2 regions of the Mesorhizobium sp. M1423 genome follow, and region 2 is predicted to be linked to the other one. Evidence: riboswitches for the same ligand, from Rfam matches in the RefSeq annotation. Region 2 holds a riboswitch; the other holds the start of a gene.

Region 1 (3,389 bases), on a different contig from region 2:
ACGCCGCCGCGACCAAGCTGGTCAACCGGCTCGGACTGCGCGTCAATCTTGTCGCTTCGCCCTTCGAACAGCCGCTCGGCCGGCGCACGCTTGGCGAGATCTGGTCTCGGCAGGCGCGTTGGGCGCGGCTGCGCCGCGTCACCTTCGCGCTGTTCTTCGCCCCCGAGATCCTGATCGGAGCGGCGCCGCCGCTGGTGCTTGCGCTGATCGCGGCGGCTGACGCCGGCGTCAGCCTGCCGGCAACCGCCATCGCCGTGCTGGTCGCGGCCTACCTGCCGGAATGTGCCCTGGCCTGGGTCAAAGGATGGCACCTGTCGCTGCGCACCATCCTGGCGATGATGGTTCGCGACTGCATGCTGCCGGCGATATGGGCGCGCGGCTGGCTGAGCGGCGCCGTCGACTGGCGCGGCAACGTTATGACCATCCAGACCAAGGCCGTCGCGGAGCTGGAAGAGACCCCGTCCGGCGCCTGACCGGCGCGTCCCCGCTCACCTCTGTTCGGTCAGCCCTATCCGGCGGCTCTCAGCGCTTGCTCGATGTCTTCGAGCAGATCGTCGGTATCTTCCAGGCCGACGGAAAGCCTGAGCGTGCCCGGCCCGATACCGAGCTCGGCGCGGGCCTCATCGGTCAAGTTCTTGTGCGTGGTCGTCGCCGGATGAGTGATCAGGCTCTTGGCGTCGCCGAGATTGTTGGAAATCAGCACGATGTCGAGCGCGTTCTGGAAAGCAAAGGCCGCCTGCTTGCCGCCCTTCACATCCAGGCAGATCAGCGTTGAGCCGCCTGACATCTGTTTCTTGACCACGGCCGCTTGCGGGTGGTCGGCACGGCCGGGATAGATGACGCGGGCGATTTGCGGGCGCTCGGCGAGGAAATCCGCGATGCGGCCGGCACTTTCCGTCTGCTGGCGTACGCGCAGCGGCAGCGTCTCCAGGCCTTTCAGCAGGGTCCAGGCATTGAAGGGCGAGAGGCTGGGGCCGGTGTGGCGGAAATAGTCATGCAGGTTCTCGTCGATCCATTTTTTGTCCGACAAGATAACGCCTCCAAGGCAGCGCCCTTGGCCGTCAATATGCTTGGTGGCCGAATAGACGACGATATGGGCGCCGAGCTGCAAGGGTTTCTGCTGCAAGGGCGTGGCGAAGACATTGTCGACGATCAGCCTGGCGCCGATCGAGTTGGCAAGTGCCGCGACGGCGGCGATGTCGACCACCTCCAGCGTTGGGTTGGTCGGGCTTTCCAGGAAGAACAGTTTGGTGTTCGGCTTGACCGCCTGTTCCCAATTGGCGATGTCAGTGCCATCGACCAGCGTTGCCTCGATGCCGTATTTCGGCGCCAGCGTCTCGACCACCCAGCGGCAGGAGCCGAACAATGCGCGCGCCGCCACGATATGGTCGCCCGCCTTGGCGCTGCACAGCAATGCTGCCGTCACCGCCGCCATGCCGGACGCCGTGGCGCGCGCGTCCTCGGCGCCTTCCAGCGCGCACATACGCTTTTCGAACATGTCGACCGTCGGATTGGCATAGCGCGAATAGATGAAGCCCGGCTCCTCACCCTTGAAGCGCGCTTCCGCTGCTTGCGCCGTCTCGTAGACATAGCCTTGGGTGAGATACATCGCCTCAGAGGTCTCGCCGAAGCCGGAACGCAGCGTCCCGGCATGCACGAGTGCGGTCTGAGGCTTCCAGTCGCGCTTCTTGGTCATCATTCTATCCAAACACCAAAAATGGTCCAAACAACAAAAAACCGGTCGCGAAAGTCGCAACCGGTCCATATGGCCTTGCGGCCCGACGGTCCTTTAGCGACTTATTTAACGTGGCTGCAAGCCGACCGGCCAAATCACCACGGGATAACGAGCTTTAGACCCGCACCACGCTTGCGTCAATTGCCGGCATGATTAAGACGGTTGTACCAAGCAGGTGCCAAAGGCGTCCACGGTTTGTGGCAAGGACCTGCGACGAAACAAGACCTCGCCCGGTGTTCGAACGGAGCCAGACCCTTGCGGCAGACAGGCATTCTTCCCGATCGGGATATTTCCGCGCTGTTCCAGACGGGCGCGCTGAAATCGCCGCGCGCGCTCGATGCCGACCAGATCCAGCCGGCCAGCCTTGACCTCAGGCTCGGTGACAAGGCCTGGCGCGTGCGTGCTTCCTTCTTGCCCGGCCCGGACCACAGAGTTGTCGACAAGCTCGACCGGCTGAAGCTGCACGAGATCAACCTCGCCGAAGGTGCCGTGCTCGAAACCGGCTGCGTCTACATCGTGCCACTGCTGGAAAGCCTGGCGCTGCCCGCGCATATTTCGGCTTCGGCCAACCCGAAGAGCTCGACGGGGCGGCTCGACATCTTCACTCGGGTAATGACCGACCGCGGCCACGAGTTCGACAAGATGGCCGCCGGCTATGAAGGCCCGCTCTATCTGGAGGTCAGCCCGCGCACCTTCCCGATCGTCGTGCGCACCGGCTCGCGGCTGTCGCAGATCAGGTTCCGCACCGGCAATGCGCTCTTGTCGGAAAGCGAACTGCACGACCTGCATCGCGCCGAGATGCTGGTCGCCACCGAGCCACCCAACATCTCAGGCGGCGGCATCGCGCTGTCGATCGACCTCGACGGCGACAAGGACGGGCTGGTCGGCTACCGCGGCAAGCACCACACCGGCCTGGTCGACGTCGACAAGCGCGCCGCGCAGGATGTCGTCGATTTCTGGGAGCCGCTCTACAAGAGCGGTGCCGGCGAGCTGGTGCTCGATCCGGACGAATTCTATATTCTGGTGTCGCGCGAGGCGGTGCATGTGCCGCCGCTCTACGCCGCCGAAATGACGCCTTTCGACCCGCTGGTCGGCGAGTTCCGCGTCCATTATGCCGGTTTCTTCGACCCGGGTTTTGGCCATTCGGCGTCGGGCGGCACCGGCAGCCGGGCGGTGCTCGAGGTGCGTAGCCACGAAGTGCCGTTCATCCTCGACCACGGCCAGATCGTTGGACGGCTGGTCTACGAGCACATGCTGAAACGGCCGCAGGCACTCTACGGCACCGATCTCGGCTCCAACTATCAGGCGCAGGGCCTAAAACTGTCCAAGCATTTCCGCGCCGCGCGCTGAGCTTCCCCTTACTTGCGGCCTATGCCGGCTCAAAGCGCCTTCACCGCGACCTTCACCGGCTGCTCGATTTCGAGCGGGTTGCGCAGCGGCAGGCCGAAATCCTGCGCCTCGATTTCGAACACGTCGCCAGCCTCCGTCCTGATGCCGTCAGCGAAGGACAGCGTCGCCGTGCCGAACATGTGCACATGCACGTCGCCCGGCTGGCGGAAGGCCGAGTATTTGAAGTGGTGATGCTCGAGATTGCCAATGGTGTGCGACATGTTCGCCTCGCCCGACAGGAACGGCTTTTCCCAAAGCAGCTTGC
Region 2 (3,389 bases):
ACAAAGTCGAAGCCCTTGTCGGGATAGAATTGGAGGTCCTTGTCGGCATCGCCTTGAATGACCGACAGGCCGCGCGCCACGCATTCGTTGACGCCGCGCTGCGACAGTTCCAGCCCGCGGCCGTCGACCTTCTTGGTCGCCTGCAGCAATTCGAGCAGCAGGCCGTCGCCGGAACCGACGTCCAGCACCCGCGACTGCGGCGGGATGAGATCGGCGACGACTTCGAGGTCGACGCGCTGGGCGCGGTTGACGCTCATGGGCTCGCCTCTTGCTCGGCGCATGATCCCGATCCGAAAAGTCTGCAACTTTTCAGGGTCATGCGCTGATGCCTGGCACATGGTCCTGATCCGAAAAGCCTGCAACCTTTCGGGGTCATGCGCCGAGCCCTCTCGCCCGCGCCGCCGAGGCGATGAAGCCTTTGATGGCGGCGAACAGTTCCGGCTCGTCGAGCAGGAAGGCGTCGTGGCCGCGGTCGGTCTCGATTTCGACGAACGATACCGAGGCGCCGGCCGCGTTCAGCGCGTGAACGACCGAGCGGCTCTCCTCGGTCGGGAACAGCCAGTCGCTGGTGAAGGAGACTAGGCAAAAACGGGTCTTGGTGCCGGCGAAGGCATCGGCCAGCCGGCCGCCATGGTCGGCGGCGAGATCGAAATAGTCCATCGCCCGGGTCATGTAGAGATAGGAGTTGGCATCGAAGCGATCGACGAAGGTCATGCCCTGATGGCGCAGATAGCTCTCGATCTGGAAGTCGGCATCGAACCCGAAGGTCAGCGCTTCGCGGTCCTGCAGGTTGCGGCCGAACTTGCGGTGCAGCGCTGCTTCCGACAGATAGGTGATGTGGGCGGCCATGCGCGCCACCGCCAGCCCCTTTTCCGGTCGCTTGCCGTGCTCGAAATATTTGCCGCCATGCCAGTCGGGGTCGGCCATCACCGCTTGCCTGCCGACCTCGTGGAAAGCGATGTTCTGCGAGGAATGGCGGGCGCCGGTGGCGATCGGCAGGGCCGAGAAGACGCGCTCGGGATAGCTGGAGGCCCATTGCAGCACCTGCATGCCGCCCATCGAGCCGCCCAGCACGCTGAACAGCTGTTCGATGCCGAAATGCTCGACCAGCATCAGCTGCGCCCGCACCATGTCGCGGATGGTGATGATCGGCAGGTCGAGCCCGTAAGGCTTGGCGGTTGCGGGATTTGTCGAGGCGGGGCCGGTGGAACCGAGGCAGCCGCCGATGACGTTGGACGAGATGACGAAGAAACGGTCGGTATCGATGATCTTGCCGGGGCCGATCAGCACTTCCCACCAGCCCGGCTTGCCGGTCACCGGATTGGTGTTGGCGACATGCTGGTCACCGGTCAGCGCATGGCAGACGAGGATGGCGTTGGAGCGCGCGTCGTTGAGCGTGCCATAGGTCTGGTAGGCGATCTGGAACGGCGACAGCAGCGTGCCGGCGTCGAGCTTGAGCGGCTTGTCGGCGCCGAAACGCAACGCCGGGCTCGACGGCTGGTCGGCCTCGTTGTTGGTTTTTCGCGCGCGCAAAGCGACCATCACATCTCCTTGCCCGGCCTTCAGTTGTCCGCCGGTCCGGGCAACAACCAGTCAGGGCAACAAAAAACCGGCCATGCCTTCGCAAAGCCGGTTACAAGATGCAAACGGCCCTTTAGCAAGTTGTTTAACGTGGCTGCAAGCCGACCGGCCAAATCACCACGGAACTGTCGCTGCTCTTCTAGGACTGACGCATGGCTTCGTCAACGGCAAGTTATTGATCCCGAATTGCCGCCCCTCGACATTCCGGGCCACGGCTTGTATTTCCGCTGCGGCTTCCGGATGGAGGCTTCCTCGACGGATTTCATGGAATGAGCCAGACACCGGATCAGACACGTCCAACGCCCCGCGCCGGCATCATGGACATCGAAGCCTATGTGCCCGGCAAGAGCGCGGCGCCTGAAGGTGTCGTCAAAGTCCACAAACTGTCGGCGAACGAGAACCCGCTCGGTCCTTCGCCAAAGGCGATAGAGGCCGCGCGCGCGGTCGCCGACAAGCTCGCGGTCTATCCCGACGGCAGCGCCAGGCGCCTGCGGGAGGCGATCGCCGACGTGCACGGGCTCAATCCGGCGAACATCGTCTGCTCCAACGGTTCCGACGAGATCCTGGGCCTGCTTGCGCAGACCTACCTCGCGCCCGGCGATGAAGCCATCATCACCGAACACGGCTTCATGGTCTACAAGATCTACATCCAGTCGGCCGGTGCCGTCCCGGTAACGGTCAAGGAGACTGATGAACGCGCCGACATCGATGCGATCCTCGCCGCGGTGACGCCGCGTACCAGGATCATCTTCCTTGCCAATCCGAACAACCCGACCGGCACTTACGTGCCGTTCCAGGAGGTGCGCCGCCTGCATGCGGGCCTGCCGCGAAACGTGCTTCTGGTGCTGGATGCCGCCTACGCCGAATATGTCCGGCGCAACGACTATGAATCCGGCGTCGAGTTGGTGGGCAGCGCGGAAAACGTAGTCATGACCCGCACTTTCTCGAAATTGGGCCTCGGTGGCGCGAGGATCGGCTGGATCTATGCGCCAACGCACGTCATCGACGCGATCAACCGCGTGCGCGGGCCCTTCAACGTCAATGCGACGGCGATCGAGGCAGGCATCGCGGCGATCCGCGACCGGGCTCATATCGAGCGCAGCGTCGCGCATAACGAGACCTGGCTGGCCTGGCTGAGCGAGCAATTGACCGGGCTCGGGCTGCGGGTGACCCCGAGCGTCGGCAATTTCATCCTGATCCACTTTCCCGAGGACAAAAAGCATTCGGCGGCGGCCGCCGACGACTACCTCAGTGCGCGCGGCTACATATTGCGGCGCGTTTCCGGCTACGGTTTTCCCAACGCGCTGCGCATGAGCATCGGCACCGAAGAGGCTAATCGCGGCGTTGTCGCAGCACTCGCGACATTCCTGAAAAGCTAGGGCACCATGACCTCACCGATGTTCGAAAAGATCGCGCTGGTCGGCATCGGCCTGATCGGTTCGTCGCTGGCCCGCGTCATCCGCCGCGAGGGACTTGCCGGCCAAGTCGCCATTTCGACGCGCAGCGAAGCGACGCTGGAGCGGGCGAGCCAACTCGGCCTTGGCGACACCTACACGACAGATGCGAAAGAAGCGGTTCGCGATGCCGATCTGGTCATCGTTTCGGTGCCGGTCGGCTCTTCAGGCACGGTCGCCCAGGAGATCGCACCGGCGCTGAAGAAGGGCACCATCCTCACCGATGTCGGCTCGACCAAGGCATCGGTGATCGCGCAGATGCAGCCGCATGTGCCTGATGGCGTGCACTTCATCCCCGGCCATCCTTTGGCCGGCACCGAAAAATCGGGACCGGATGCCGGTTTTGCCGAACTG

What was found. A riboswitch is a leader RNA that binds a small molecule or an ion and turns the genes downstream of it on or off. The one in region 2 is predicted to bind S-adenosylmethionine.
Region 1: another riboswitch for S-adenosylmethionine. It lies ahead of NKG95_RS23875 (O-succinylhomoserine sulfhydrylase); the one in region 2 lies ahead of metX (homoserine O-acetyltransferase MetX).

What each region holds. Positions count from the first base shown of each region.
Region 1 is NZ_JAMYKU010000021.1:24,094-27,482, forward strand. It holds gene NKG95_RS23870 (ceramide glucosyltransferase) at 1-473, shown strand, start outside; gene NKG95_RS23875 (O-succinylhomoserine sulfhydrylase) at 509-1,699, opposite strand; SAM riboswitch at 1,770-1,847, opposite strand; gene NKG95_RS23880 (2'-deoxycytidine 5'-triphosphate deaminase) at 1,991-3,085, shown strand; gene araD1 (AraD1 family protein) at 3,115-3,389, opposite strand, start outside.
Region 2 is NZ_JAMYKU010000013.1:79,409-82,797, forward strand. It holds gene metW (methionine biosynthesis protein MetW) at 1-257, opposite strand, end outside; gene metX (homoserine O-acetyltransferase MetX) at 373-1,542, opposite strand; SAM riboswitch at 1,635-1,712, opposite strand; gene hisC (histidinol-phosphate transaminase) at 1,851-2,960, shown strand; gene NKG95_RS17750 (prephenate/arogenate dehydrogenase family protein) at 2,967-3,389, shown strand, end outside.